3 regions of the Exiguobacterium sp. s160 genome follow, and region 2 is predicted to be linked to each of the others. Evidence: riboswitches for the same ligand, from Rfam matches in the RefSeq annotation. Region 2 holds a riboswitch; each other region holds the start of a gene.
What was found. Region 2 has a riboswitch for thiamine pyrophosphate ahead of thiW (energy coupling factor transporter S component ThiW). Riboswitches for the same ligand answer to the same signal wherever they lie in the genome.
Positions count from the first base shown of each region.

Region 1 (10,529 bases), on a different contig from region 2:
GTTTATCTCAATTAACCAAACAACTCTTATTGTTATCGCGTCTAGATGAACATCCACCGACCCTTGCGTCGGATGTGAACGTGTTACAGTCTATCTCAGAGGTCATACAGATGAACGCATTTTTGCTCGACCAAAAAGGGATTGCCGTCATGACCGACATCCCGCCTGATGTCGAATTGAAAAGTGACCCTGTCCTTCTCGCACAAGTGTGGAACAATGTATTAGTCAATGCTATCCATGCCTCACACGATGGTGGGACGATTCGGATCACATGCACCGTCAATCCTCGGATATGTGTCTCCTTTATCGATGAAGGAATTGGAATGGATGAGGAGACGAAACGTCATTTATTTGACCGGTTTTTCAGAGGCGATGCCGCACGAACGACTCAAGGAACCGGGTTAGGCCTCGCCATCACATCAGACATCATCGCTTTGCACGGTGGACAGATTACCCTTGAATCGACTAAAGGAATCGGGACGACGTTCCATCTTCATTTTTGATGCTGTTCATATTCTGTTCATATTGAACGATTACACTTCCTTCATAGAACTTGAAGGAGGTTTTTTTATGCAATTAGGATGGAAAGAGATGTGGCGACAAAAAAGAAAGTTTTCGATGCTGTTCGTGATCACGCTCATGATCGTCATGTTAACGACCTTGATCACGGGGCTTGCTGACGGACTAGCATATGACAACGGTTCTGCCTTACACGAATTGAACGTTTCAACGTATAGACTGGACAAAGATTCAGATGGTCAGTTGACGCGTTCCTTTTTGGACGTCCCAACTGATGCTTCAACTGAAACGATGAGTGTCCGCCCGCTCACAGTCACAATTGATGGAAAGAAAGAAGAGGTGACCCTCTTCGCCCTTCCTAGCGGGAGCAAGATTGGACCAGTCGAAGGTCTACGAAAAGGTGAAGTGGTCTTCGATTCGAGCCTTTCAGAGAACGTAAAGATTGGCGATACGCTGACCGACTTCGTGTCAGCGTATGACTTTACAATCGCTGGTGAGGCCCTTGGAAGATACAGCCATGGGCCCGTCCTCTATACGACGAATGAAACGTGGTTCGATTATTTACGATACTCCGAACAACGTCCATATGTATCTGCCGAGATTGGAGCAAATGCTTCGGCATCCGATACACTCACGATGAGTCAACAGGAACTCATCGAATCTGTTCCCGGTTATAGCGCCGAGCAGAGCACATTTACGATGATGCGGGCATTCTTACTGGTGATCGGAACCTTTATTTTGACCGCATTCTTTTATCTGTTCACCTTACAAAAACTACCAGAACTCGGTATTTTGAAAGCAATCGGTCTCTCCCCACGAATCATCGGACAGGCATTGCTCTTTCAAGTAATCGTCATCGTATCATCCGCTGTCACGGCGTCCATCGCGATTATGTATATCGCTGATGCCGTGATTCCATCGTCGATGCCGTTTATCGTCGACATCGGTCACGTTTCTCTATTTGGTTCCATGTTCATCATCTTATCGATCCTTGGTGCATTCCTTCCGCTCTGGAAGATTCGCCAAATCGACGCGATTGAAATTATAGGAGGGAAAGCATCATGAGACTAGAGCATATATCTCATCAATTCGATGGCCAGCTCGTTCTAAATGATATTCATTTACACGTGTCACCTGGAGAATGTATCGCCATCGTCGGTCCAAGTGGGAGTGGAAAGAGTACGTTATTATATATTCTCGGTCTGCTCCGAAAACCAGATCAAGGAACATTCTCCATGAATGAACAAGATGTGTTTGATTTAGACGAAGAACAGCGACGGCTTCTCCGACTACATGAAGTCGGGTTCGTATTTCAGCAAGCACATCTGATCCCTTATCTGACAGTACTCGAACAGCTCGAGCTCATTCAAGAAAACAAAGATAGCGACGCAAAACAGTTACTAGTGAAGCTTGGATTAGAACATCGATTACATCATCTCCCGACGACACTCTCTGGAGGAGAAAAACAACGCGTCGCCGTCGCTAGAGCCTTGATTAATTCACCACAACTCATTTTGGCAGATGAACCGACGGCGAGTCTGGATTACGAGAACGGACGGCGTGTGATGGAGTTGCTGTCACAACAAGCACATCGTGAAGGACGTAGCGTCGTCGTCATCACGCACGATGAACGTATGCTCGATGTATGTGATCGTGTACTGCGTGTCATCGATGGCACATTGACTGAGGTCAATAGCTAAACATCGGTTCACGTTGACAGATTTGTTGAAGCTGATGCGTGAGCCAGCCACCGAAACGTACGGTGACCCCGATCTCTCCCTGTTGCGAGATGTTGGCACCTTCAATGACCATGAACCGCTCCGCAATATGATTTGATTCGAGTCGTATACCCGAGAGACAAGCAAATGCACGGACGACCTCTTCTGGTCGGCATCCCGTCGACATTGCGATTTCCTGAACCTCGGTGTGTAGGCTCGATTTGTTATGTAGAAAATAACGATCGAGCAACAAATCGAACACGAGACCGACGATTCGTTCGTCGCCGTCACATGTCCATTTAAAGGTCACACCGCTTTCGAGTGTTCCATTTGGATTACTCAACACACATTGAATCATTCGATAGCTATCCACTCGTTCCATCACTGTTCCGATCCCCTTTATAGATTGTTTAGCGATCATAGCGTATATCCTTATGTGATGCGAGAAGAGTATCGTCATATAAACTTTGAGGTTATGGCACGTAAGAGCCCAACTTACGACAGAAAATAGCACGATTTCTCTTCGTTTCGGGTACAATTACGTTGAAAGGAGTCGATCATATGCAACGAAAATGGCAAATCGGATTAGCTTCACTTTTCACTGGTTATTACGCAATCAGCTACTATGCTTTCAAACGGATGACTCGAGGGAAACGGAAAACACCGGAGATGTTACTTGCTCCATACACGGAAGAGGACCGTGCCTTCTATCATGATGTCCCATTTGAACATGTCTCCATACAGTCGAGGGACGATTATCGACTCTATGGTCGAATTTATCGGAATGACGCCTCGACGAAATGGATTGTTTTTGTACATGGTTATACCGCTTCACATAGCTTCATGGCGCCTCATCTCGCCATGTTCCATCGTCTCGGATATAACTTGCTTGCTGTCGACTTAAGGTCACACGGGGAATCCGAAGGCGTTTATGCTTCTTACGGATATCATGAAAAAATCGATATGATCGATTGGGTCGAATGGTTGAAAACGAATGAAACAGTCGAACAAATCGGTCTTCACGGAGTCTCGATGGGTGCAGCGACGGTCCTTCAAACGACTCCGCTCACAGACGTCGATTTTGTCATCGCAGAATGTCCGTTTGACGATATGGGGCAATTGATGCGATACCAATTGAAAGAATTGCATCGGATACCTGCAGAGTTCTTCCTTCCCGGAATCAATTATTTCTTATGGTCTCGTGCCGGGTTCACCATGAAGCAAGTACAACCAAAAAAGGCCGTCACTGAAACGACGACCCCAATCTTATTCGTACACGGCTCAAAAGATGATTTTGTCCCGACGTGGATGTCAGTCGAGATGAACGCGTTGAACCGCCTAAACGATTTGCTCTTGATTGACGGAGCAGAACATACAGATTGTATGATCAAGGACGCCCCTGCATATGAAGACGCAGTCAATCGCTTTTTGCACCGACATGGATTGGTCCAGCAATCAAGTCAAGCAGTACATGCAAGACCATGACCGGCCATAAGACACCCATACCTAAATATAGTAGACCAAGACCGAAACCGACAATGCCCGTCGTCAAGATTCCTTTGACGCCTTGATAGGCATGCGCGATGCCAAAGAGAGCTCCGCCAATTAGTGCAAAAGTGACGTTCGACCCATCGATATATAGTGTGATCGTATAAAGTAGAACGCCTCTAAAGATGAACTCTTCGGTCACACCTGCTGTGACCGAGACGGCACTCCATTCCTGTTCCTCTTTCTTCGTTCTAGGCAGGAGAAGCTTTTCTAAATCAAGCTCATAGTACGGGCGTAGGACACGTCGTAGTCGGGATGAGGTCTTGACTAACAAGTAAAAAACGAGTGTCACTGTGACGAGAATACATGATAGGAAAAAGACTTGCCACGCTTGTTCGTTGCCTGGTTCTGGCGAAAATGTCAAACCTACTTCAGATGGCGGTACTTGAAATAAGAAAATGAGAGCTACAATCAACAAGGTCAGTCCCCATGCTGATTTAACGGTTTGGTCGTATACCCACGTCCGTCCTTTCGTCTCAATCAATGGACGAATCAGTTTTGCGTTAAAGATTTGGACAATCAACATGTATCCAATAATTGCCGTGAAAATCAATCGTTCGAGCATCCATATCCACTCCTGTCCTTCCTCTTAGCTATATGCTACACTATTCGGGTATTGTCTAAAAGCTAGGAGGCGGTATCTTGAAACGTATGATGCTGCGACTGACCGGTTTCATCATTGTACTCGTGCTTTTGCTCGGGGCAATTGGCTGGTTCGGTCAACATGATAAAGTAAACAATGGATTGTATCGAACCTATTATGGCGAGCACGGTGTACCAAACGCTAATCTCGCTGTGTATCAGGACGCCGCGGAGGCATATGACGTGGATTGGCGTCTGCTTGCTGCTGTACATCGCGTCGAGACGATCTTCTCACACAGTTCTTCGATGCGCTCCTCTGTTGGCGCAATCGGACCATTTCAATTTATGCCTCGCACTTGGCTAGGTTGGGAATATGATACGGATGATCAAAAAGGCGATGTTCCAGAAGACGAAGTCGATCTGACAGATCTGGCTTTAATCGATCAATACGGAGGTCTCGGGCGTGACGGAAATGGCGATGGCAAGGCAGACCCGCATAGTCTTGTTGATTCTGCCCATACGGCGGCGTATTATTTAAGTGAACACGGCGGGAAAAAGACGGATTCAGTCACATCGATACGGAACGCCATCTTCGAGTACAATCGAAGTGAGCAGTATGTCACTGATGTCATGACATACTATGAGAATTATGAATCAAGTGTGACGGTCATCCCGGATGAGCGGGACACGTTTAGTCAACATGTCGCCTATTATACGATTCGATACGTCGAGTGGTTTAAGACACTCGGCTGATGTTTACATGAAAAAGTGAGGAATGGAAATGAATACGCATATAGAAGAAGTAACCATCCGCGTAAAATCGATTTTCAACGAAGACAAAACGAAACGTTATATGCGAACGTATGAGTTCACGGATGTCGAGGATGGAGTGATTTGTGCCGTCATCATCTATTCACCGCGTATGAGCGATGCCTTTTTATCAGGTACGACAACGCAACGTGCTTATATGTTGATGCAAAATCATTTGTCGCAACCGATTCGGGAGATGCGTGTCATCAGCCTCGTGCCAACACTTGCCATCAATGATAATCTTCCATATGTGGAATCGCAGCTCGACGAGACGAATTATCACTATGTCGAAGAGACGTTACAAGAGGTGGAGGCGAGCGGCGGGATGATCATCGTCGGTTGGGGTTCGCCTGGTCGATTGATGCACCATGCGACATCCTATAAATCGCTCTTTGCCGATTACGAGTCGAATATGTACTGTATCGGTACGACTGCTAAAGGCGAACCGCAACAGATTCGTATGGCCAACGAGAACACGGTACTCGAGGCGTTCAACAATGAATCGGTAAAACCAAAGTTTCGGATTGTGAAGGAAACGAAAAAGGAAGATGACTCCATGTGAGTCACCTTCCTTTTTTATATGCCCGCCCAGATGGCGATTCCAAATAACGTGAGTAATACACCTGACCAAACAAAATCACTTGATTTGACCTCAACCTTGTCATAAATCGTTCGTTTTCCACTCGTGAACCCTCTTGCTTCCATCGAAAAGGCGATGCGTTCGGCTCGACGGATTGAACCTGCAAGGAGTGGCAACAGTAATTTTGGAACGTGCCGAAGGCGTTCCCATTTCGTGTTGAGCGAAATTCCTCGCAACTGATGTGCATATTGGAGTTGCTGCAGCTCACGCTGCAACAAAGGGATGAAACGGAACCCGACCAGGGCACTATAGGCGATTGTCGGCGATAACTTCGCCTGTTGCATCAAACTCATGACGAATCGCTTTGAATCCGTTGTAAATATGAAAAGAAGGGAGAGGACCGTGAACGCCAAAACGCGAAGACTGAGGGCAACGGCGACACGTCTCTCTTCGATTGTGATGTCCTGACCGAGTATGGTCATCCACGACTCTCCCTCAAGATTTTTCCCAAACACGAGCGTCGTCCAAAACGTACCGATCGCCGTGATGAGAAATGGAATTAAGAACATTCCCCATCTCTTCCACGATACGTCTGTTGCCACCAGCTGAATCAGTAGCGTACCGACAATGATGACGAGCGGTGTCCAAGGATTGTAAAACAGTGCCAGACCGAACATGATGAACGTCAATGTCACAAACTTCACCGTCGGATTCATGTCATGGAGTGACATCGTTCTCCCCTCCCTTGCAATCGATAATCAAGGAGCATCTCTGTGTTCTGCCATAGTTCATCCCCGAACGGTCCCGAAAGTTCCCCATCCTTCATCAAATAGAACGTATTGGCGATATTGGCGAACGATAGGTCATGGGTTACGAACAGGATGGTCTGCCCTTGTTCCGCATGCCGCTTCATCAGCGCCTCGAGTGCATGGAGTGACGCTTCGTCCTGACCTGCAGTCGGTTCATCGAATGCAAGCAATTGCTTATTCGATAGCGACTGGATTCCAACTGCGAGCCTCCGTTTTTGACCATGGCTAAGGGATAACGGATGGAGGAATCTCTGATTATGAAGCTCCATGTCAGATATCACGGTCTCAATTGATGTTTCGTGACCAAACTGCAACTCTTGCTCAACGGAGTTCATAAAAAATAGATGTTCTGGTGATTGTGGCACGAGCCCGACCCGATGATCGTGTTCTGTTAAGCTTCTCAAAAATGTCGACTTCCCGCTCCCATTCGGACCGAGAACGGCAATCACTTCTCCTGACCGGACATGAAGTAACGTTTCCTTAAGCTGAAACGAATCACGTCTGACCTCTTTAACCTTGTAGCGTTGAATAGCTGAGAGTGACGCGTTCGACTTCACGAATGCAAAATCCTCGACCGGACGGAATGATTCATGCCTAACGATACACCCTCGCTCTAACTCAATATGCCAGTCAAAGTAATCTCCCCATAGATGAGGACGATGCTCGACGACAATGACATTCAGGTCTTTCATTTTGTCGAGCCATTTTACAAATTCTTGCGCGGTCACTGGGTCTAGATGCGTCAACGGTTCATCGAGCAGTAGCCACTGAGGCCTTCCGACTAAAGCGCAAGCAACAGCAATCCGCTGTTTCTGTCCGCCTGACAACGAATCAATTTTGCGGTTTCGATAATCACTCAACTGTAACGATTCGAGGATTTCCGTCACGCGTTGTTCGATGTCTGAGACAGGTGTCGACAAGTTCTCAAGTGTGAAGATCAGTTCTTCTTCCACCCGCTCCATGACAAATTGCGTATCCGGGTCTTGAAACACCGTTGCGACCTGCTGATTGATCTCGCCAGGTGCATAGTCGTCGTATGATCGTCCAAGTAGTTCGAGTCTACCATCAAGGATTCCGTCACAATTCTCCGGATAGAGACGGTTGAATAGCGCGAGAAGCGTCGATTTCCCGCTTCCGCTCGCCCCACTAAGAATCGTACGACCTTGACGGATTGAAACGGTCACGTCTTCAAGAATCGCCTCAGAACTCTCTGGGAATCGAAAATGAAGTGACTCTGTCTCAACCATGGACGTTCCCACTTCGTGAAATCGCATAACCGCGAAGTGATCCTGTCTTCAGCAATAGGTCACTGAGCAACTTCCCACCGATTCCAGCGATGACCATCCCACTGACGGCTCTCAGCCCGAACATCGTCGCCACATAGCCTGGCTCTAACATCGCGAACCCACTCATGAAATATGTATAGACGAAACTCGTGACAGCCGACCCAAATCCGGCAAGCATGAGTACCCATAGCTCATAACGTCTATAGCCCGTCATCGCAAAGACGGCTTCTGCCCCTAAACCTTGAACGATGCCGACCAAGATGATGCGTGGCCCAATGGCATTGCCAATCAACATCTCAATCGTTGCGGCCATCACTTCTGAGATGAATGCCGCCCCCGGTTTACGAATGATGTATGCGGAGATAATCGATACGATAAACCAGATGCCAAAGATCCACTCGTAGGCGATGGGACCGATCAACCCTGCCCACAAGTTACCGATATGAACGAACAATAAATAGACGACCGCGAAGACAACAGATAGTACGGAGACAAGGACGACTTCTTTCAATTTCCACGATTTAAGCATGTCGCCCTCCATGTGACGGACTATTTACGCTGAACGTCACCGTCATGACAACGTGTCGGTTCTTTTCGCGCGTCCGCTTAAAGGCCGCCTCGTAGTATGAGAACACGTCATCTAAGTTCCCATGGATGCCTGATGCATAATGCATCGACTCGTTATAGACACCAGCCTGTTTTGCTTGTTCGATTTCCTCATAGATAAGCTCCATGTAATCGTCAGCACCCATCGGATAGAGTGCGAACTGCGATGACACGTACTGGTCTCTTGATGCACCGTTTAATGGTTCGCTCGGAGCCTTGAGTACCTCATCTCCCGCCGAATCCCCTGGACAACCGACAGAGAACGTTCCGCTCATTGAGACATGCTTCCCTTCTTCCGAAGCAAGACTCAAGACCGTTCGAGCGACGTCAAACACATGCTCGACTTGTCCACGGATGACCGTCGACACGTCATCCGTATGTCTCCACACACCTGACAGATCCGTTCGTTTTAGTGCACCTTTGATTGTCCCGACAAAATCGTCTGTCATCGGGCTTAGTGTGAATCGAAACCCGACAATCGGACTCGTACCACATGATTCATTCATTCTATTTCCCCCTCTAAATGTGTTTGCATAAAAAAAGCCGCATTCATGAGAATGCAGCAACAAAATCTATACAAACTTGCATAGAGAAAGTGCCGCACTTCCTCACGCCAGTATTATCTGGATCGAGTTATAAGGGATCGGAGCCATGCTCTCATCTCAGCCGAAGCACCCCTAGTGCAGTCATTAATATGCGGTTACTTATGCAGTCACAGTATAGCGATGTTTTAATCTTTTGTAAACGGTCAATCTGAATATGTGACGAATTGACCTGTGCCCGGGAGCGGATCATGGAGCGTATCCCACGATGTTTCCATCTCCTCATCCGTCAACAAGCAAGCGTCAAGTGACCGCTCGACAGTCTCCCGGTCCATTCGTTGACCGATGAGGACCAATTCGTTCTGTCGGTCTCCGTACGGCTCGATGTAGTCTTCACGCAGTTCAGGTTCTGTTGCAAACATAGCCTCTCGTTCACTATCCGGAAGTGTCGCTAACCAACGACCCGCATGTTCGAGCGTTGATGCATACCCAGCCTGTGAAAACAGACAAGCGAGGTCGTTTCGTGTCGCAATCCATAAGAAACCTTTGGCACGAACGATTTCTTCAGGGTAATGTTCCATCCAATTCATCAAACGCTCAGGATGGAATGGTCGACGCCGACGGTAAACGAACGAACTGATGCCATACTCTTCCGTTTCCGGCGTATGTTCTTCCGACTCGAGTTCTTGAATCCAACCTGCAGCGCGCATCGCTTGGTCAAAATCGAACAACTGGACGTCTAGTAGGTCGTCTAACACCACATTCGAGTAGGTCGAGGTCAACAACCTTGCGCTCGGATTGAGCGTTTTCAGTAAGCCCTTCATCTCCTGCAGTTCTTCTTCAGATACCCTGTCCGCCTTGTTCAATACGATGATGTCCGCAAACTCGACTTGGTCGACGAGAAGGTCGACGACTTCACGTACGTCACCTGTATCGACGGCTTGTTGGCGTTCCATAAGCGATTCACCGGAATTGAAATCTTTGAAGAAGCGGTACGCATCGACGACAGTGACCATCGCATCGATATAGACACGGCTCGTCAAATCGATCCCGAGCGCGTCGTCGGCATACGTGAATGTCTGCGCAACGGGAATCGGCTCTGAAACCCCAGAAGACTCGATGATGATGCCATCGAGCTCGCGATCTTTCGTTAATTCATAGACGGCTGTCAACAAATCTTCTCGGAGCGTGCAACAGATGCATCCGTTCGAGAGCTCGACTAGCTTTTCATCGGTCCGGGAGAATCCTCCCTGCTCGATCAACTTTTCATCGATATTCAGTTCACTCATGTCGTTCACGATGACCGCATATTTCTTATGATCTCGGTTATGTAAGATGTGGTTAAGCAGCGTCGTCTTGCCGCTACCAAGATACCCCGAGAGTACTGTAATTGGAATACGTTTCATAATATATCCTCCATTTAAATCGTAATGATTACTTTTTATATAATGAAATGGTAACATCTTTTTGTCAACAAAAAAACACGTCCATCGACGTGTTTTTGAACGTGTGGGTATTTATTCTTCAAG
Region 1 is NZ_JACSKK010000001.1:459,286-469,814, forward strand. Features, by position in the region: gene KNO86_RS02355 (sensor histidine kinase) at 1-503, shown strand, start outside; gene KNO86_RS02360 (ABC transporter permease) at 571-1,584, shown strand; gene KNO86_RS02365 (ABC transporter ATP-binding protein) at 1,581-2,219, shown strand; gene KNO86_RS02370 (hypothetical protein) at 2,209-2,619, opposite strand; gene KNO86_RS02375 (alpha/beta hydrolase) at 2,799-3,722, shown strand; gene KNO86_RS02380 (CPBP family intramembrane glutamic endopeptidase) at 3,655-4,350, opposite strand; gene KNO86_RS02385 (lytic transglycosylase domain-containing protein) at 4,437-5,120, shown strand; gene KNO86_RS02390 (DUF1643 domain-containing protein) at 5,149-5,739, shown strand; gene KNO86_RS02395 (energy-coupling factor transporter transmembrane component T family protein) at 5,754-6,488, opposite strand; gene KNO86_RS02400 (ABC transporter ATP-binding protein) at 6,470-7,813, opposite strand; gene KNO86_RS02405 (ECF transporter S component) at 7,806-8,381, opposite strand; gene KNO86_RS02410 (Ykof family thiamine-binding protein) at 8,374-8,964, opposite strand; TPP riboswitch at 9,047-9,147, opposite strand; gene KNO86_RS02415 (GTP-binding protein) at 9,207-10,406, opposite strand; gene KNO86_RS02420 (hypothetical protein) at 10,518-10,529, opposite strand, start outside.
Region 1: another riboswitch for thiamine pyrophosphate. It lies ahead of KNO86_RS02410 (Ykof family thiamine-binding protein); the one in region 2 lies ahead of thiW (energy coupling factor transporter S component ThiW).

Region 2 (10,529 bases):
CCGAGATGATAATATTCACGCATATTCGAGATTGGGTCGTCTGCGATCCATTTTTCCCCGCGCTGATAACTGAGGGTGAGTGGAATCGTGAAGAGAAGAAATCCGAGAGTGAAGCCGGCGAGCGCCAATCGTCTTCCGTTCCGCTTCGCTTCACGGACAGGATGCCGTTTGATGTAACGTAAAATTAAACCGTAAATGATGAGGTCGATGAAGAAGAACGCATCAATCGGGCGGATGAGCGTCAAGAAGCCACCCCCGACATCTCCCATCTGTCCGATATCAGACAGTAAGGCGACAGATAATAAGTCTTCAAAATAGCGATAGTACCAGACGTCCGAGACGAGTAGGGTACTATGCAGGAATAAAGAAACGTATAAAATCCATCGGCGGATCGGATAAGACACGGCAAGTGCCCAGCTCGTCAGGAGCAGAATCGTCGCCAAATTGATGAGGAAAAACGAGAAGTCGAACGCCGTCGCGGTCAACCAGCTAAAAAAGAAGAGCTTTACCAGGGAGAGTGACAAGTAGATCCAATAATCGAGATATTTGATCATGAACAACACATCCTTTTCATACCCATTCCCGATGAGGTGAGTGAGGGAAACGTGAAGATGTGTCCAACAAAAAAAGAGGCACGGGGCCTCAGTTAATCAGAAACGTATCGCGCAATTCGATGATGGTTCCTTCCGGTGCTTTTAGTTTACTTAAATGACCGTCGACGACGAAGTAGATGTTGCCACCGTGCTTCGGCAAGAACGTGACACCGAGCTGTTCGAGTCGAGCGACTTCCGCTTCGAGATCATCCACATAGAGGGCGAAATGGACGGGACCGGCCGCATGTTTCGAATAGTCTTGTAACGTTTCATCGACTTTGGCGGTCTGGAGCTCGATATAAAAATCCCCGAGTTTGAGCCAACTATTGAAGTCACGTGTGTGGAAGTTTGGCGATTCTTGGACGAGCTCAAAACCGAGCGCTTCGTAAAATGACTTTGATGCGGCATAATCTGGGGTTTGGATACAGATATGGTGAATTTGTTTCATTAAGACTTTCCTTTCGTTTGTAGGTCGTTCACGCGATTGCGGTGGAACGGGGAAGTCATATCTTCCGAGATAAGACTGATCGTATGGCCATCCGGGTCCACTACGTCAAAACAGGACATGCCTCCGAAATCGTGAAGCGGTGTCGCAATCAACCCTGCTTGTTCGAACGATTGATACGCGAACTGGATGTCTTCACAAATGACGTTGAAATAGACATGGGCTTGTCCTGACGCATCTTTGAACGTTGCGGCTTGCGGTGACGAGGTCTGGATCAATCCGAGCTGAGTCGAACCGTCTGGTAGACACAAACCGATGCCTCCTTCCCAGCGACCAATTTCTTGAGCATCAAAATAAGTGGTATACCAGTGTAGGGACCGTTCTACATCTGATACGGGAATGAAGATACTTCCGATTCGGAACATGTGATAACCTCCTTTTCTCTTATTAGTGTAGCGAATGCATGCTTTCGAAGATACGGGGGAAGAAACTTTTTACGGGAGAAAGCGTATGAAAGAGAGAGAAAATCAATGAGGTGAATGTATGAAAGTAAACGAAATCACGATTCAACCGGTTGATGCAGTCAATCGAGAGGCGGTCATCGCCCTGACAGTGGACGAGAAACAATCTCGATTCATCGAGACGAATGCCGAATCGCTTCAAGAGATGGTCGAGGATACGAAATACAATTGGCAGAGCTTTGCATTTTATGAAGGCGAGCGAGCGGTTGGCTTTATGATGGTCGGAGCGGAGAACCAGTCAGAACGTTACGTATGGCTCGACCGTTTCATGATTGATCAACACGAACAGGGGAAAGGCGTCGGGACGAAGTGTCTACGCATCGCAGTGGAATTTATCCAGACACAATACGATGTGAATGATATCATTCTGAGCCTCCATCAAGAGAATGAAGCCGCGAAACAATTTTATGCGAAGAACGGGTTTATCGACAGCGGCTTGATCGATGAATGGAACGGCGAAGCAATCTGGGTTTATCACACAAAAACCCGACCGTCATGAGTCGGTCGGATTCCTAAATCAAAATACGTTATTTGAGTATGCTCGGTCGCAACTGTTTGACACGCGACAAGACGAGCCAACCGAGAAGCGCGCCCGTCAAACTAGAGGCAAGGAACGCCGGGAAAAAGAAAAATGCACCGAACGTCGAACCCATCAACAGTTTTGCGTACGGGACGGCAATCAACGAAGCGATAACCCCAGTCCCGATGATTTCTCCGAGAGCGGCCGCATAGACGCGGTTCGTGCGTACGAAGAAAATGCCGGCAAGAAATGCACCAATCATGCCACCGGGGAATGCGAGCAGTGACCCCGTGCCAGTCATGACACGAATGAGCCCGGTCACGAAAGCGACGAGAACGGCTCCGATTGGGCCGACGGTAACTGCGGCAATCACGTTCACCATATGTTGAATCGGATAAGCGCGGGCGACACCTGTGGGAATCGAGATGAACATCGACCCGACGACGGCGATGGCGACGAGCATCGCCATCCAAGTGAGTTGTTGAATACGCATGAATAATCTCCTTTCAAAATAAAAACGCCACGTTTCCAGACGGAAAAATGGCGTGGATATACAGAGGCGTATCCCAAGCCACTTCCCTACGCTGGTATGAGCCAGATCAGGTTCGAAGGGTCCGGCAACATGCCGTCTCAGCCCGAAGGCTCCCCTAGTGGTCGTTTATTGATTTGAGTATAGCATAACTAAAATCGGAAAGAAGGGACGGAATTATCCCTCATTCTTGGCTAACAGGTCCTCATAGTCCTTCTCGCTCCAAAAGAGCGGTGAGATGGACTCGGGACCTTTTAAAATTTCTCCATCCTGGTCATATACGATGGCATACCCGCTCTCGACATCGAACACGAACAAGTCGGCAGTGACTTCGGTCACGCCATTCCCGGCAATAATCACATCGTCAATCGGCTCCCGCGCCAGTTCGACACCTGCTTCATCGAGTTCGACGAGGAGGGCTGACGTGTAGGCATGGCGGTCATAGACCGTTTGGAATTCATCCTGCGTGAGGACGACATCGGTAGGTGGGGCACTCGTTCCGAATTTTCGATTCTCTATCTCTTCGACATACTGAAGGAAAGATTCCTCTTGCCAAAAGAGTGGTGCGAGCGACTCGGAACCGTTGATCAACGTCCCGTCCTGACTGTCGAATACCGTGGCGTACGTCCCGTCATCAAGCTTGAACGGATAAATATCCGCATATGTGTGCTCGAGACCATTACCGGCGATGATGACGCGTTCAAACGTCTCGCGGAACGGTTCGATGCCTTGTTGCTCAAGCGCAGCGAGGAGCGGTTGTGTTTGTTCATATTGGTCATAGACGTCTTTAAAGTCTTCGCGCGTCCATTCAGTGATGGGTTCATCGGGTGATTCGATCGGGATCGGATTGTCTGCCACCGTATCCGTACAACCCGTCAGTAAAAGTGCACTTAATCCGAATATCGCCCATCGTCTCATGATTTCATCCCCTAAACTTACATTTTCCCCCATTTTATCATTCATGACGAAAAAGCAGAACCTGTGCACATTCTCACTCGGGGTGAGGGCGTGTTGTGTAGGAATCGAGTGTATTCTTAAAGTGGAGTGTGTCTTCTTCAGAAATCGTTACTCCTGAGGATGTGCCGTAGCGGACCGCATGATAAACGGACGGGTTCATCGGTAAATCGATGCGTTGGAACCACTCTTGCAGTGTCTCATGAGCACGCAATCGCTTGGCTGGTACGAGAGATTGGTTGAATGCGATCAGTGCATCGCGAATCGGGACGTTCGTGAACGCTGTGAGCGTCGAAACGGACGAAGCGTTTTCGTGTTGTAGCGATTCGACAAGCGGGTCTGTGTTTGAATCAACATGATCTCGTGCGCGAACCACACGTCGTTTCCGTTTTAGATAGATATAAAAGGACAGGCAACCGAGCGCAAGCAAAGCGACGAATAACCCGAGATTTCGTCGTGTGGATTCTCCAGATCCCGTGATTCCCTCAAAAAAGTTATGTTTTCCTTCTTGAGGATCCAATTCAAACGGGTAATCTGCTTTGGATTCACCAATTAAAATTCCATCATCTTCATCCGATAAGAGATCAGTCGGAGGACTATTATTTTCCTCGACCGGTATCGTTTCCGGGTTATAGAGCCACTCGAATACACTCGTCGCAATCACTATCATCGTGAACGTGCCAAGAAGTGTGGTGGCAATCAGGAGAAGAAACTTGTTCGTCCAGCGCAAGAAGACACCTCCTTTTGAATTTTCAGACTATTTGTTGTTTATCTTACCATAAAAAGGTAAAGTTTGATTAAGACAAAAAATGGAGGTCGTCATATGGGCATGGAGCAGGTCATCAAACAGTTGAACGAGGTGTATTTAGGCAAAGAGGATGTCGTACGCCTCTGTTGTACCGCGTTACTCGCGGAAGGACATATTTTGTTAGAAGATGTTCCGGGTACGGGGAAAACGTTACTTGTCAAAACGATTGCAGCTAGCTTCGACGGGGCATTTTCTCGGATTCAGTTCACGGCCGACTTGTTACCGTCTGACGTGATCGGTGCAGATTATTTCAACATGCAGACGCAGACGTTCGACCATCGACAAGGACCAATCTTTGCGAATATCGTCTTGATCGATGAAATTAACCGAGCGGTTCCACGGACGCAGTCTGCCTTGCTCGAGGCGATGGAAGAGCGGCAAGTCTCCATCGGGGGAGAGACATATCCGATGCAGAAACCATTTTTCGTCATCGCGACGCAAAACCCGATCGAATCGACCGGGACGTTCCCATTACCGGATGCCCAGCTCGATCGCTTCTTGATTTCAATTCCGGTCGGTTACCCTGATGTCGCGGAAGAACGGGAGCTCCTCTTGCAAGTCATGCGTCAAACACGGAAAACCGTGGAGGCGGTCGCGACGTTAGACAAGTTACGCTATGCCCAGGAGGAAGTGAAGCAAGTATCGATTCAAGATGACGTCCTCGATTATTTACTCGGGCTCGTCCATGCGACACGAGAACACCAATCTGTCGAGGTCGGTGTCAGTCCACGAGGAGCCATTGCGCTAATGCGGGCTTCTCAAAGTTACGCCTATCTCCACGATCGATTGTATGTCATTCCGGAAGATGTGAAAGCCGTGGCACCTTATGTATTGGCACATCGCCTGACGTTGACGCTTGAAGGAGGCATCAAATCAACGAAACAGGACATCATCCGTTACATCTTAGACACCGTTTCTGTTCCGGTCGAGGGTTGATGATGACGTTCTCGACACATAACGCTCTACAGAAACAATGGATCCCGGTCTACGGATTCGCCGGAGTGATTCTCGTATTCGTCCCGTACATGGAGATTTTCGGTTATGCGCTTTGTTTACTTTCGTGCATCGTCTGGTTCTTTGAACGGACGCGGAAACAGTTGGAACGAGCCCTTCGTCTTCATATACATACGCACGAGTCTCTTCTGTTCGTCGGGGATGAGACGGAAGTGCAGGTGATTTTAGATGGGAGTGAAACCCTCGAACGACTCGGGCTTCCGGTTCGCGTTCGTCTGAAATCCAATACAGCGCTCAGCTTTCCAGACCACGATCGCTCCCCGAATAGTTTAGATATGACGTTACGGACGGATCAGGCCCGTCACGTGCTTCGCGTTCAGGCCGAATTTCGGGGACCGGCTTATATCGAAGAGTGTGTACTCGCTGTGACGCTCCCGTTTCATCTCGGGACGTATCTTCTTGAGTGTCCCATCGAGAAACGATGGACGGTGTTGCCGTCCCTCACGTTACATCCACCGGTCGGCACGAAACGATTGGCACTCGGGGACCGTCCTTTGACCGCATCGCCTCTACGGAATCCACTTCAGGTGCTAGGTTCGAAGCCTTACGAAGGGGAACCGGTCAAGGAGATCGACTGGGTCGCGACGGCAAAACTTGGTCGGGTCCAGTCCAAAGTCTTTCAAAAGACATCCCTCGATACGTTCACGTTCGCAGTGGATTTGAGTGGGCCGTCCGGCTACACGCTTCATCATGACTTCGAGTCGATCATTAGCCAAGTCGCGTACGTGACGACCCGACTCTTAAAAGAAGAGTGTAAAGTCGAGCTGTTCATCAACCGTTTCAATGGTGAAGGGAAGATGGAGCATATCTCCCTTCAGGAAGGAGAACGAGGGACACGGATCATTCTCATGTTGCTGGCCGACCTTCATCCCGGAAACCGCTTCATCTCGACAGACGCGTTCGTCCGAATGGTTGAACGGAAACGTTTGAAACAAAGCCATCTCGTCTGGTTCAATCAGCATAACCTGTACGACTAACAAGGAACTTTCCTTCTTCTGGCGAACTGTATCATACAGAGATGACCGAAAGGGAGAGATCCATATGGCAAAACGGAAGTATGCGAATCGACGAGACTGGGAGCGAATTTTAAAGAACCGTTATGCGCAAGAACGCGTTCAGACGGAACAATTTTCAGGGGTGGTTGCCTTATTCCAAATCGATGAGGTTCGAGCGCCACTATATAAAAAACATAAAGGGGAAGAATTTATTGTGGCTGATGCCGGTTTTAGTTGGCTCCAATATTTCCCGGACAATGAACCGTTCGGTGTGACGGCGATGATCAATCCGGAAGGTGAAATCGTGCAGTGGTATATCGACCTCGTCGACCGGATCGGAGAAGAGGATGGCATCCCGTATATGGACGACTTGTTGCTCGATATTCTCGTGTTTCCGAATGGGGACATCGTCAAAAAGGATGAAGATGAGTTCGAAGAGGCGACCGAGAACGGCGAATTGACACCTGAACAAGTCGAGCGGGGATGGCGTGAGTTTGAAGCGACGCTCGAACGGATCAAACGTGGAGACTTCGTCTACTTTGATTTGGCAAAAGGACATTACGAACAGTTAAAACAAAAGCTATGAGTGGATTCACTCTCTCTGCTACAGTAAGAGCGTAGGAGGGGGAGTTTTTTATGAAAGAAATTGAAATCGAGACGTGGGCACGACGAAAACACTTTGAGTTTTTCAAAGCGTTTGACGCACCGCATGTTAACGTGACGGCGAACGTGGATGTGACAAATCTCTATACATATGCGAAAGCGAGCGATCAATCGTTCTTCAAACTCTTTTTATACGGTGCGGTGAAAGCGGCGAACGCGATTCCGGAATTGCGCTATCGGATCCGTGGTGAAGCGGTCGTCGAACACGAAGTGGTACACCCGTCGTTCACGGTCATGTTAGACGAAGATGTCTTCAACTTTTGTGCGGCCACGTTCAGTGAAGATTTACCGACGTTCTTACAGGAAGTGACGACGCGGATGGAGCAAGCTGCTGACGAAGTCGTGGTTGGGGATGACGAGCCCGACGACTTACTGTATATCACGAGTGTGCCATGGGTCACGTTCACAAGCATCATGCACCCGACGCATCAGCAACAACATGACAGCGTCCCGCGCATCGCCTGGGGCAAGTTTGAGCGTCAAGGAGAGCGTCTAAGGATGCCGTTATCCGTTCAAGCCCACCACGCACTCGTCGATGGGGTACATATCGGCAAGTATTACGAAGCGCTCCAAGCATGGTTAGACCAAGATTTCGCACAGGAGGTGACCGACGTGACAGAAGAAAATGAATTTAACCGAGCAGTACGTCTCCGTGAAGAGGGACAGCTCGAGCAGGCGAAGCAACTGTTCTTATCGCTCTTACGGAAGGATGAGAAGAATCCTAGACTTCATGCATACTGTGCATGGTGTTATGACTCGCTCGGTGAAGAACGTCAAGCGGTACCGCATTATGAGCGGGCCATCCGACTCGGGTTGACGGGAGAGGAGTTGGCCGAATCGTATCTTGGACTCGGCAGTACGTATCGGGCACTCGGTCGATACGCGGAAGCGGAACAGTTATTTGCAGAGGCAATCGAACATTTCCCGAATCATGGGGCGCTCAAAGTGTTTCAGGCGATGACCCACTATAACGTCGGCCGTCATGAAGAGGCGACGGGCGCGTTACTCGAGCTGCTTGCCAGTCCAAAACCGGATGAAAGCATCGCAAGGTACCGTCGTGCCATCGCGTTCTACGCACGGAATTTAAACGAAACGTATGAGTAAAGGAGAATGACATGATTTCATTACGTCCGATCGATGCACAAAATTGGTATACATGCTGTCACTTGGTACTGAGTGAACAACAGCAAACATACATGGAGCCGAATGCGATTTCGTTACTTCAAGCGATGTACGAACCGACGTTACGCCCACGCGCGATTTATGAGGAAGAGACGATGGTCGGCTTCCTCATGTACAATACGGAGCCGGAAGAGTTGGATGCATGGTGGATTTACCGAATCATGATCGACCACGCTCATCAAGGTAAAGGAATCGGCCGACACGCGACAGAGCTGATGCTTGAAGAAATCGGAGAGGGGAAATCAATCGTTGTCGGGTATCATCCTGAGAACGAGGCGGCCCATCACTTATACGAAAGCTTAGGATTCGTTGATGAAGGACATCGATTCGGTCGTGAGATGGCAGTGATTCGTCGAGGAGAATAAGGCGGGGGGAATCCCGTCTTATTTTTTTGAATCAAATCGATTGACGGCAAAATCATCACATGATATATTTATCTCGAATTAAAGATATTTGAATTTGAGTTAATGACTCTCTTGGACAAAGGAGGGAGACAGATGGAACCATCTGATGCATTAAAAACAATCACCGTGCTCTTGCGTGCCTCTCAGTCGTTACAGGACCTGGTGAAACAGGAAGTGGCGTCTTACGGGTTGAACGCGACCGAGTTTGCGGTTCTGGAGTTTTTATATCATAAAGGAGATCAACCGATTCAAGTCATCGGAAAGAAGATCCTCCTCTCGAGCGGGAGTATGACGTATGTCGTGGACCGGTTAGAAGAGAAAGGGTATCTCGTCCGAAAAGCTTGTCCGAGCGATCGCCGCATCACATATGCCGCGTTAACGAATGACGGAGAGCATTTGATGCAAGAAATTTTTCCAAAGCATACGGAGCATATGAATGCATTATTTGAAGGATTATCTCTGACAGAAACGATTGAACAGTTGAAACAAATTGGGAAGCGGGCAGAAGCCGCAAAAAATTTTAATCATGTATCTTGAAATCAAGATATAAAAGGAGAGAGAACGATGAACCACGTAAAAGGAATTCACCACGTCACGGCGATTACAAGTAGTGCCGAAAAAAACTATGACTTCTTCACCCATATTCTTGGAATGCGCTTAGTGAAGAAAACAGTCAACCAGGACGACATTCAAACGTATCACTTATTTTTTGCAGACGATAAAGGGAATGCCGGTACAGACATGACGTTCTTCGACTTCCCGGGTATCCCGAAAGGTAAGCACGGAACAAATGAAATCGCGAAGACGTCGTTCCGCGTGCCGACCGATGAAGCGTTGACGTATTGGGTCCGTCGCTTCGACCGTCTCGGTGTCGAACATGAAGGGATTCAAGAACAGTTTGGGAAAAAGACGCTCTCGTTCATTGATTTCGACGAACAGGCGTATCAACTCATCTCGGATGAGTTCAATGAAGGGATAGCATCAGGAGAGCCGTGGAAGAACGGTCCAATCCCGCTTGAGTACGCCATTACAGGACTCGGTCCCATCTTTATTCGAATTGCTGACATCACGTATTTCAAACAAGTGATGGAGCAAGTGATGCTATTTAAAGAGATTAGGAGAGAGAACGATGTTTATCTCTTTGAAGGAGGTGAAGGTGGAAACGGAGCGCAAGTGATCGTCATTCATGACGAGACATCTCCACAAGCGCGTCAAGGGTTCGGTACCGTGCATCACGTCGCATTCCGTGTCGAAGACCGCAGCGTCCTCGATGAATGGACAGCACGTCTCCAGCAGTTCGGTTTACCGACTTCTGGCTATGTCGACCGCTTCTTCTTTGAATCGTCTTATGCGCGTGTCGCGCCGCAAATCTTGTTTGAGTGGGCGACGGACGGACCTGGATTCATGGGAGATGAGCCGTATGAGACGGTTGGTGAGAAATTGTCACTCCCGCCGTTCCTCGAAGCGAAACGTTCGCAAATCGAGGCGATGGTACGACCAATCGATACGGTCAGAAGCACGAAAACATTTGAGAAAGAATATGAGGGCATGAAATGAGTTTCTTAAATCGTTTGTTTGGAAAATCAGATGCATCACAACATAACCAAGGAGGAACTACTATGTTAAACATCGGAATCGTACTCGGATCAACTCGTGAAGGTCGCGTCAGCCCGCAAGTCGGAGAATGGGTGAAGGAACTCGCCGACAAACGTGGCGATGCCAACTATGAAGTCATCGATATCGCAGACTACAACTTACCGCTCCTCGGTGAGCCCGGACAAGACGCATCAGGCGCAGCAGCCTGGTCGGAGAAAATTGCGCAAATGGACGGATTCATCTTCATCGTCCAAGAATACAACCATTCCATCGCAGCATCTCTTAAAAACGCACTCGACTACTTA
Region 2 is NZ_JACSKK010000002.1:454,771-465,299, reverse strand. Features, by position in the region: gene KNO86_RS08310 (LTA synthase family protein) at 1-554, opposite strand, end outside; gene KNO86_RS08305 (VOC family protein) at 643-1,041, opposite strand; gene KNO86_RS08300 (VOC family protein) at 1,041-1,463, opposite strand; gene KNO86_RS08295 (GNAT family N-acetyltransferase) at 1,582-2,058, shown strand; gene thiW (energy coupling factor transporter S component ThiW) at 2,087-2,572, opposite strand; TPP riboswitch at 2,639-2,738, opposite strand; gene KNO86_RS08285 (hypothetical protein) at 2,786-3,526, opposite strand; gene KNO86_RS08280 (hypothetical protein) at 3,600-4,292, opposite strand; gene KNO86_RS08275 (AAA family ATPase) at 4,386-5,306, shown strand; gene KNO86_RS08270 (DUF58 domain-containing protein) at 5,309-6,361, shown strand; gene KNO86_RS08265 (ribonuclease FAU-1 family protein) at 6,426-6,965, shown strand; gene KNO86_RS08260 (tetratricopeptide repeat protein) at 7,016-8,146, shown strand; gene KNO86_RS08255 (GNAT family N-acetyltransferase) at 8,158-8,589, shown strand; gene KNO86_RS08250 (MarR family winged helix-turn-helix transcriptional regulator) at 8,722-9,165, shown strand; gene KNO86_RS08245 (ring-cleaving dioxygenase) at 9,193-10,185, shown strand; gene KNO86_RS08240 (NADPH-dependent FMN reductase) at 10,182-10,529, shown strand, end outside.

Region 3 (10,529 bases), on a different contig from region 2:
ACAATTCACTGACGCCTTCACCCATTGCCACCGTTACGATTGCAAATGGTGCTTTTGGCTTCTCGGCTTGTTGAACACCGTGCTGATTTGCGCCGTGTTCTTCTTCGAGAATTGTCGAGTGCTGTTGACGCATGTTCTCGATTTTGACTGCAACGAGTTCACCGAAACGCTGACCTTTCGTGATGACCTCACCTGGAGTCTCGACGTGAACGTGAACTTTTAAGAGTTCTTCGTCCGCGACGACAAGGAGAGAATCCCCTAGTTCTGACAATTCGTTACGGAATGCGTCTTCATTGAACGGCGTATCCTTTAACTTATCGTCTTGGAAACGAACCATGATCTCCGTACAGTAGCCGAATTCGATGTCTTCTGTTGACATGAACCCTTGTGCCGCATGAGCATGATGTTCTGCCTCAATCAACGCATCCATGACAGGTGCATGTGGTTTCTCGAGTTCTTTTCCTTCAAGGCTTGCAAGGAATCCTTCGTAGATGACGAGAAGACCTTGACCGCCCGAGTCGACGACGCCGACTTCTTTTAATACCGGCAACAAGTCCGGTGTACGGTCTAACGATGCTTTCGCTTCTGCGATGACACGTTTCATAAATTCAGTGAAATCACTTGTCGACTCTGACGCAAGGAGCGCTTCGTCGGCCGCTTCACGAGCAACCGTCAAAATCGTTCCTTCAACCGGTTTCATAACCGCCTTGTATGCCGTGTCGACACCGCGCTTGAGCGCCTCTGCAAAATCAACCGTTGTCAGTTCCGCTTTGCCTTCAACCGCTTTACCGAATCCACGGAACAACTGACTTAAAATAACGCCTGAGTTTCCTCGTGCTCCCATAAGTAGTCCACGAGCAAACTTCGATGACACCTCTGCGATATCTGATGAGTTCATCGCTGCTACTTCTTTCGCACCCGACGTCATCGTCAAGTTCATGTTCGTTCCCGTATCTCCGTCTGGAACCGGGAAGACGTTAAGCGAATCCACATAATCTGCGTTTTGGCTCAAGTTGGCCGCTCCGTTCGCGATCATGTTTGAGAGCGCCAATCCATCTAAACGTTTTAAACCCACACCAAATCCTCCTCCGTTTTCGTCAGTCATTCGTCAGACGAACGCCTTGAACGAATATATTTACCGACGAAACGTTTAATCCTAAAGTTTCTCCAAGCGTATACTTCACTCGGCTCTGCACGTTGTATGCAACTTCAGATACTTTCGTTCCGTAGCTTACAATGATGTGCATGTCGATATGTACGTCTTCGTCTTCTTGACGTACGACGACACCACGTGCATAATTTTCACGTTTTAACAATTCAGCAATGCCGTCTTTCAATTGTGCTTGTGAAGCCATGCCGACCACACCGAAGCATTCCATCGCCGCACCACCTGCGAGTGTCGCGATGACGTCACTTGTGATGTCAATATTGCCATATGTTGTCTTCATTTCAATTGCCATATGGAGTAGCCTCCTTTATTCGGAATGATTCCTAATGTACATTCTACAATAAGTACCTAGTTATTAAAAGAACCTGCTCCAGAAACTCGGTCAATTAACGCGATAACCTCATTCATTATTCAAATCCTTGAGAGTAATGTCAAGTTTTTTTCTTGTCATGGTACGATTTTCTAGTTGCATCGGGAAAAAAGCCGTGCTAATATAAACGAGTGTCTATTAGGACGAACCCACATAAAAAAGGAGGGGAAACGCATGGCACGTAAATGCTACGTAACAGGTAAATCACCTAAATCAGGTAACAACCGTTCGCACGCACTCAACAAGACAAAACGTACTTGGGGTGTAAACGTACAAAAAGTTCGTATTCTCGTTGACGGTAAACCGAAACGCGTTTGGGTTTCAGCTCGCGCACTTAAATCAGGTCTCGTTGAACGCGTATAATACTTATACACGAACGAATAAATCCCAGCGGCATTCGCCGATGGGATTTTTTTTTTGCTTATTTTTTGATGATCATGACGAGAACCATTCCTTGATGGACCGTCAATCGGGCAGACGCTTCGGTCCATTCATTCGAAATCGTCAACGCCTCCCCACTCTTGACCTCATGATGGTCGAGTGGATATTTGACACCTTCAATCGAGATCGTGGCCGTCTTCCAAGGCATGAAGGAAAGATAGTGCCCGTCTCGCTTCATAATGACCTCGCTACCTGTTCTCACGAGATAAACCGTTTGACCTTCTCCGTGAAGAACCATCTCCGGATACGCTTCAAGTAAGCCGACGTTCGCAAACGTCATATCGATGCGTCCGCCTAAGCCACCATATACATCCATCCGTGTCGCCCCGCGTTCTCTCGCGAACGCTAGTGCAATCTCTAAGTCCGTCACGTCTTTCTCCGAAGGATAGCGTAGCGCCTCCTCAGGCGGTAGTCCTTTAAACGAATCAAAGTCCCCGACCACGACGTCTGGCATGATCTCTTCATCTAATAATCTTTGATATCCACCATCGACACCGATGACAAAATCGGCATCACGCGGTAAGTCCGGAATGGGTTCCGGACTCGCCGCGACGATCAATATATTCATTGACGGAGATCCCGTGTCGCCACACGCGTGAAACGTGGTGCTGTCGTGAAGAGGAGCACTAACACGATGGCTGAGATGACAAAGGATGGTGCCATATACGTAGCATTGTAGCCGAGTGAATAGGCGACGACCGGACCTTCTGCATATTCAGCAAAGAAGACAATTCCCGAGATGACGTGCGCCGCGTATCGTAACATCGAACCCAGGAGCGCCCCGAGTACTAAATATGTGGCAAGCGTCTTCGTCGCCCCGTTGCTCGCAGCTTGCTTCACACGCCCCGCGAACACCCCGGCCATTCCGACGAGACCATAAGCGACCGTATAGTCGAGCAGGAATTGTACAGGCGTGAAAATATAGGCACCGAACAAGAGTTGAAGTGTCCCGACGAGGGCACCTGTCGCGAGACCACCTTTTAATCCGTGGCGGAATGCCATCACAAAGATCGGGAGCATCGCTAAACTGATGGATCCCCCTTGTGGCAAACGGTATGGAATGAGCAAATCAAAAATGAGCCCGAGCGCTGCAAACAATGAAATTTCAATGAGCGCTTGTAATTTGAAACGTGATTTCATCTTTCTTCCTCCTTTATTTGGTTGAACGACAAAAAGCAGCATGACGTAAACGCCATGCTGCTTGGATTCGCAACGTGCATTTTCGCCACATCCCTACGTCCGTGTGAACGGAACAGGTTCAAAGGGTTAGCGTATGCCTCTCAGCCACATCATGTGACACCCCTTGCGACTCTATCTTGTTGTTCTATCGTCGATTATACACGAGATGCGCCACGAATGCTATCGATGGCTGCTTTATAATCTGATTGATTATAGATGGCTGATCCCGCAACAAGGACATCAGCCCCTGCGTCGATGCAATATTTTGCCGTTTCCGCGTTGACACCACCATCGATTTCAATCTCAAAATCAAGCTGACGGTCTTGGCGGAGCTGACTGAGTGCTGAAATTTTCGGTACGACCGATTCGATGAAGGCTTGTCCCCCGAACCCTGGGTTGACGGTCATGAGCAATACCATGTCGACGTCCGCAAGCACGTGCTCAATCGTCGAGAGCGGTGTATGCGGGTTCAAGACAACTCCGCATTTTGCGCCAGCCGCTTTGATTTGTTGCAAAACGCGATGCAAATGGTTCGTCGCTTCCACGTGAACGGTCACGATGTCCGCTCCCGCTTTCACGAAGTCTTCGACATAGCGTTCCGGTTGATCAATCATCAAATGCACATCGAGGACCATGTCTGATTTTTTACGCAAGCTTGTGAGGACCGGTAGACCAATCGAAATGTTCGGCACGAACTGTCCGTCCATGACGTCAAAATGGATATAGTCCGCTCCCGCTTCTTGGACGGCTTTCACTTCCGCCTCCAAATTGGCAAAGTCGGCCGCTAAAATAGATGGTGCAATTTTAATCATCTGTCAATACCTCCGTTTTCGATCGTTTAACTCCTCCATAAAGGTAACATAATTCTCGTACCTTGTTGAAGCGATTTCACCATTTTCAACGGCTTGTTTGATGGCACATCCCGGTTCATTCAGGTGAGCACATCCGCGGAACTTACAATCGTCATGGCGTTCGACGAAATCAGGGAAGCACCACCTGAGTTCATCTGCCTCAAGTTCCTGAGGAAACTCCAAGCTTGAAAATCCAGGTGTGTCGGCAACAAGACCATCCGCTAATTGAATCAACGTCACGTGACGCGTCGTATGCTTTCCTCGACCGAGTGATTTAGAGATTTCCCCTGTCGCCAACTCGAGCTCTGGCGCGACGGCGTTAAGTAACGAACTTTTTCCGACACCGGTCTGACCGGCGAAGACACTCGTCTTCTCTTTGAAAAGACCGCGCACTTCATCCACTCCGTGAGCATGCTCTGTCGATGTCTCAATCACGTCATACCCGATGGCGCGATAACGTGCAATCGCTTCTTGTATCGGCTCGACTTCATGTTCATCGAGCAAGTCCATCTTCGTCAAGACGATGATCGGATGAATTTGCTTTGACTCGATGAGTACGAGGAAACGATCGAGTAAATGATATGAAAACGCCGGTTCTTTTACTGAAAAGAGGAGGAACGCCTGATCGATATTAGCAATCGGCGGACGAACGAGGTGGTTTTGACGCTCTTCCACCTCTAAAATATAGCCGGTCCCATCTTCTTGATCTTGAATCACTACATCGTCGCCGACGACCGGTGAGATGTTGCGTTTTCGAAAGTTCCCTCTAGCCCGACAACGAATCTCTTGATTCGTCTCGGTCATCACATCGTAAAACCCGCCTTGAAGGCGAATGATTGTTCCTTTCATTATGACTACCTCCTTTAAAAAAGAGGTGACGACACCGTCACCTCTTTATTGTGCCTCTTCAGCTTGTGCATATGTGACTGAATCTGTTCGGACAATCTCACCATCGACTTCAATCGTCGCCGTCCCGACTTCGTCAGGGGCAATGACGAGCGTATACGAATACGTTGTCGTCTCTGTGATTTGATCACGAAGCACCTCAATCTCACCACGTGCGTCAACCGTACGAATCACGACTTCGACCGTCTTCGGTTTCTTGTCTTTGTCCGGTTGTTCGACTTCCACAGTCACTTCACGTTCAATCGAAATATCGGTCGGTTCAACGCCTTCCGATACGATGACCGTGAGCTCCGTTCCCGGGTCGACTGCTGTCCCGGCTGTCGGAAGTTGACGGATGATTTGACCTTTAGGAACACTTGTCGAAAATTCATCCCGCTTCACGATTTTCAGTTTGTTCTGTTCAGCATAAATAGATGCTTCGTCGAACGTGTACCCAGCAAGGTTCGATAGTTCCACTTTGTTGCTTCCTGTCGACACGACGAGTGTGACCGTCACCTCTGAAGGAACGACCTCTTCACCTGGGTCGACCGATTGGGAAATCACGTCTCCGCTATTCACCGTTTCGGAAGCTTCTGTTTTAATTTCAAGGTCGCTGAATGCTAAGTCTTTCAACATACGTTCCGCAGCAGTTTGCGAAAGACCTTCTACGTTCGGCATTTCGACCGTCTCTTTTCCAGCCGATACGACAATCGTCACGGTCGTTCCGCGTTTCGGTTTACGTCCTTCTTGCGGGTTTTGCGAAATGACTTCACCCTCCGCAATATCATCGCTCGCCCGTTCTGTCACTTCGACGACAAACCCGGAAGCTTCAAGTTCTGTCGTCGCATCCCCGATACTCATGCCGACGACATCCGGCACGACGGAACGAGACATCTCATCGGCGACCACGTAAGCGGCAATGCTTCCACCGATCAATAGAACGATGAGTAAAATCCAAATCCACCATTTACGTTTCTTCTTTTTCACAGGAACCTCTTCCGGTTCCTGTTCTTTTGGTGGCGTGACCGGTGGTGGTGTCACCGGCACATCTTGTTTTTCTTCCGTCATGACCGGTGCCATGACGAGCGTCTGGTCGAACTCGTTTTGATTTGCCGAGAGTCGTCTCGGTTCATTGGCACGTTCACGGCTCAAAGCGGTCATACAATCTTTTTTAAAGGCTGCGACCGATGCATGTCGGGCTCCCGGTGATTTTGACAAGGCTTGCATGACACAGTTCTCAAGCGCTTGTGGAACATTCGGATTTAAGTCCATCGGTCGAATCGGGTCATCTTGCAAATGTTGAAGGGCGACCGCGACCGGCGTCTCGCCGATGAACGGTACACGACCCGTCAACAATTCATACAAGACAGCACCGAGCGAGTAAATGTCCGATTTTTCATCCGCAAATTTCCCACGAGCTTGCTCGGGTGAGAAGTAATGGACAGAACCAAGGACAGACATCGTATGCGTCAACGTCGCATTCGACATCGCGACAGCAATCCCAAAATCGGTCACCTTCACGTTTCCATGCTGATCGATCATCATATTCTGTGGTTTGATATCCCGGTGAATGATTCGGTTCGCATGGGCGTGATCAATCGCATCACAAATCTGCCCCATGATGCGCAACGCCTCATCGACAGATATGTATTCTTCCTGCAAATATTGTTTTAACGTCACGCCATCGACGTGCTCCATGACGATATAGTATAGATCATCTTCATCGCCGACGTCGTAGATGGCGACGATATTCGGATGGTTCAGACTCGTAGCCGCATGGGCTTCTCGCTCGAACCGACGTATAAATTGTTCGTTATGTGAGAATTCAGATCGCAACACCTTGATGGCGACGGTTCGGTTTAAAATCTCGTCATGAGCCCGGTAGACATTTGCCATGCCTCCGCTGCCGATTTGTTGTTCGATCCGATAACGATCGTTGATTCGTTCTCCGCTTCGCATCGGATTCATCCTCTCTTTCTATCTGTGAATTGAACGAGGGCGACCGTAATGTTGTCGCTCCCTCCCAATTGGTTGGCTTCCGCAATCAGTTGATCTGCTTTTTGTTCAGCCGATACAGCTTGTTGTAAAACGTGTTGAATCGCCCCATCGGTCAAATGTGTCGTCAATCCATCCGTACAAATTAAAATCACATCAAACTCAGGGTCAGCGAGCACTTGTACGTCAGGCTCGACTTGTTCGCTTGAACCGATCGCTCGGGTGATGACATTTCGTTTCGGATGAACGCGCATCTCTTCTTCCGTCAATTCACCGAGCTGTTTGAGCACGTTGACGTAAGAATGGTCTTCTGTAAGACGTCTTAATTCGTTCGCTTGCAGAGCATAGACACGACTATCGCCGATATGAACGATGACAACCGTCTCTCCGTTCCAACAAACGGCCGCCACAGTCGTTCCCATCATGACGAGATTCGACTGTTTCGCAAACTGCAGCACTTGTTCATTCGCCAAATGAATGTGATGGCGGAACCATTGTTCAATGTCGACAGGTGTCGACGGGAGAGACGGGAAAGCCCGCCGAAACTCTTCAATCACGATTTGACTCGCGACCTCTCCCGCTGCATGTCCACCCATCCCGTCGGCAACGAGCGCAATTCCTGAGAAGGCATCGCCTAAGATTAAAACTGCATCTTCATTTTGTGTGCGTACTTGTCCACGATCTGTTCGAAATGCTAATTCCATCTTTCTGATTACCTCGTTTCTTGTTCGCGCTCCTTCGCTCGAAGTTGCCCACAAGCAGCATCGATATCCGAACCTTGTTCGCGACGAATCGTCACGTTCACATTGCGGTCTTTGAGCACTTTTTCGAAGGCAAAGATCTGAGCTCTCGGTGTGCGTACGTAGTCGCGTTCCAATACGTGGTTGACTGGGATCAAGTTGACGTGACATTTGATGCCTTTCAACAAGTCAGCCAATTCGTGGGCATGGTCTTCCGTATCGTTGACGCCACCAAACAATCCGTATTCGAACGTGATGCGACGACCGCTCTTCTCCGTATAGTAACGGACGGCATCCATCAATTTGTTCAAGTCAAACGCACGGTTGATTGGCATGAGACGTGTACGTAGTTCTGTCGAAGCCGCATGAAGAGAGATGGCGAAGTTGATGCGCATACCTTCATCAGCAAACTTATAAATTTTTGGAACGATTCCGCTCGTTGATACCGTGATATGACGGGCACCAATGTTAAGGCCGTTATCATGGTTGACCGTACGTAAGAAGCGCATCAACTCATCATAGTTATCAAACGGTTCACCGATTCCCATGACGACGATCGAATCAACACGTTCGCCTGTCGCATCTAGGGCGCGCTGTACATCAAGAACTTGTGCCGTGATTTCACCAGCTTCTAAGTTACGTTTCAACCCACCGAGTGTTGAGGCACAGAACGTACAGCCGATTCGGCAACCGACTTGTGTCGTGACACAAATGGAGTTCCCGTACTCGTGACGCATGAGAACCGTTTCAATTGAATAGCCATCTTGAAGTTCGAACAAGAATTTGATCGTACCGTCTTGCGATTCTTGTTTGACCAATTCTTTCAACGTTGTCAGTTGGAACGACTCTTGTAATTGGTCACGAAGTGCTTTTGGAACGTTCGTCATATCGTCGAATGACGTGACACGTTTGACGTACATCCAATCATATAATTGTTTCGCACGGAATGATTTTTCTCCTGCTTCCACGACCCACGCCTCAAGTTCAGGGAACGTCAACGAATAAAGTGACGGTTTTGCGCCTAAAAGTGGATTCTTTTCTACTGCTTTTGGATTCATTGTTTTATACCTCTTTCTTAAATGCGGCGATATAGAAGCCGTCGGTCCCGAATGTCGTCGGTAATAGTTTTAATTCAGCACGGTCCGATGTCATGATCGGACGAACAGATTGCGGGAGACGTTCTTTTAACGTCTCGTCCCACACCAATCCTTTTGACAATACATAGTCAGCCTGCGTCTCGTTCTCGGACGGATCAATCGTACATGTCGAGTAAACAAGCGTACCACCTGGTTTGAGCAGTGGCAATACGGCATCAATGATTTGTCGTTGAATCTTCGGTAAGTTTTCTAACTGGGCTTTGTCTTTCGTCCATTTGATATCTGGCTTCCGACGAATGACACCAAGACCCGAACAAGGAACATCTAGAAGAATACGGTCAAAGCTCTCTTTTTCAAACCGTTCACCTGCCAGACGAGCATCAAGGGCAAGTGCGGTCACTCCATTGATGTGAAGACGTTTGGCTTGCTGGTCGATCAATTTCGCTTTGTGTGGATGTAAATCGAGCGCTGTGAGCGATCCGTTCTCCATCCGTTCTGCCGTGTGCATTGCTTTCCCACCAGGGGCGGCACATGCGTCTAAAATCTGATCATCTTTCGATACACCGAGGGCATCTGCGACAAGCATCGAGCTCTCATCTTGAATCGATAAGAGACCTTCCTCGATGAACGGGGTCGAATGGACGTTGCCCGATTCGACGACGAGTCCGTCGCTTGATAGTTCAGAGCGTGACGTCAAGACTCCTAAGTCGGCCAACCGGTTCATCATGTCGTCGACAGACGCGCGTTTACGGTTGACGCGAACCGTGACAGGAGCCGGTTCGTTGTTTAATTGACAGATGGCTTCTGCCGTTTCCACCCCATATAGGTCAATCCAATCGGAAACGAGCCATTTCGGATGACTATGTTCGATTGAGATTCTTTCCGCATCTGTCAATTCGCTAAAGTCAGGGAACCCTTCACGGAGAACGTTACGTAACACCCCGTTCACGAATTTACTCGTTCCGAGATGGTGTCCTCGTTTTTTCGCGATTTCGACCGCTTCGTGTAAGACGGCGCGATCTGGCACCTTATCGAGGTAAAAGAGTTGATATACACTCATCCGAAGAAGCGGAAGGACGAACTTATCGAGCTTCTTCGGCGAACGGATTCGATCGTTTAAGATGTAATCCAACGTTCCTTTTCGACTGAGTGTCCCATAAACGAGTTCGGTATACAGACCGACATCTTTTGGAGCGACTTTCTTTTGTTTTAATGCGTCATTGACGGCAATCGTTGAATACGCGCCGCCTTGTTCAATTTTTATCAGCGTATCAAGCGCTGCTTCACGTACGTTCATGAGTTCCTCCTAATCGGTCACCAACACGCAACTTCTGTCCAGCTCCACGCATGAAGGTCGCACCATCCATTCGTTTTTTCCCTGCTGGTTGTAAGTCCGTCACTTTAATGGCAACGCTGTTCCCAGTCGCCACGACGAATCCGTCCTCTTCAAGTCGAACGACTTCTCCAGGTTGACCTGCACCCGTCGTCTTCTCTCCCATGAACAGTTTCACGCGTTCGCCGTCAAGTGTCGAATAGGCAGTCGGGAATGGATTCATCCCGCGAATGTGATTATAGATGGCTTCCCCACCCATAGCCCAGTCGATTTGTTCGCGCTCACGGCTGATGTTCGGTGCAAACGTCACATCCCGCTCATCTTGAGGGACCGCTTCAATCCATCCTTCTAAGAAAGCTGGAAGTGTACGGATGAGAAGATCGCTTCCTGCTACAGCCAGTTTATCAAATAACGTTCCGACCGTATCCATTTCTTCAATCGGAACAATCGTATTGGCAATCATGTCACCT
Region 3 is NZ_JACSKK010000001.1:58,997-69,525, reverse strand. Features, by position in the region: gene KNO86_RS00355 (DAK2 domain-containing protein) at 1-1,075, opposite strand, end outside; gene KNO86_RS00350 (Asp23/Gls24 family envelope stress response protein) at 1,098-1,460, opposite strand; gene rpmB (50S ribosomal protein L28) at 1,713-1,901, shown strand; gene KNO86_RS00340 (thiamine diphosphokinase) at 1,960-2,547, opposite strand; gene thiT (energy-coupled thiamine transporter ThiT) at 2,544-3,119, opposite strand; TPP riboswitch at 3,193-3,293, opposite strand; gene rpe (ribulose-phosphate 3-epimerase) at 3,314-3,970, opposite strand; gene rsgA (ribosome small subunit-dependent GTPase A) at 3,974-4,861, opposite strand; gene pknB (Stk1 family PASTA domain-containing Ser/Thr kinase) at 4,904-6,853, opposite strand; gene KNO86_RS00315 (Stp1/IreP family PP2C-type Ser/Thr phosphatase) at 6,859-7,593, opposite strand; gene rlmN (dual-specificity RNA methyltransferase RlmN) at 7,602-8,687, opposite strand; gene rsmB (16S rRNA (cytosine(967)-C(5))-methyltransferase RsmB) at 8,692-10,023, opposite strand; gene fmt (methionyl-tRNA formyltransferase) at 10,010-10,529, opposite strand, start outside.
Region 3: another riboswitch for thiamine pyrophosphate. It lies ahead of thiT (energy-coupled thiamine transporter ThiT); the one in region 2 lies ahead of thiW (energy coupling factor transporter S component ThiW).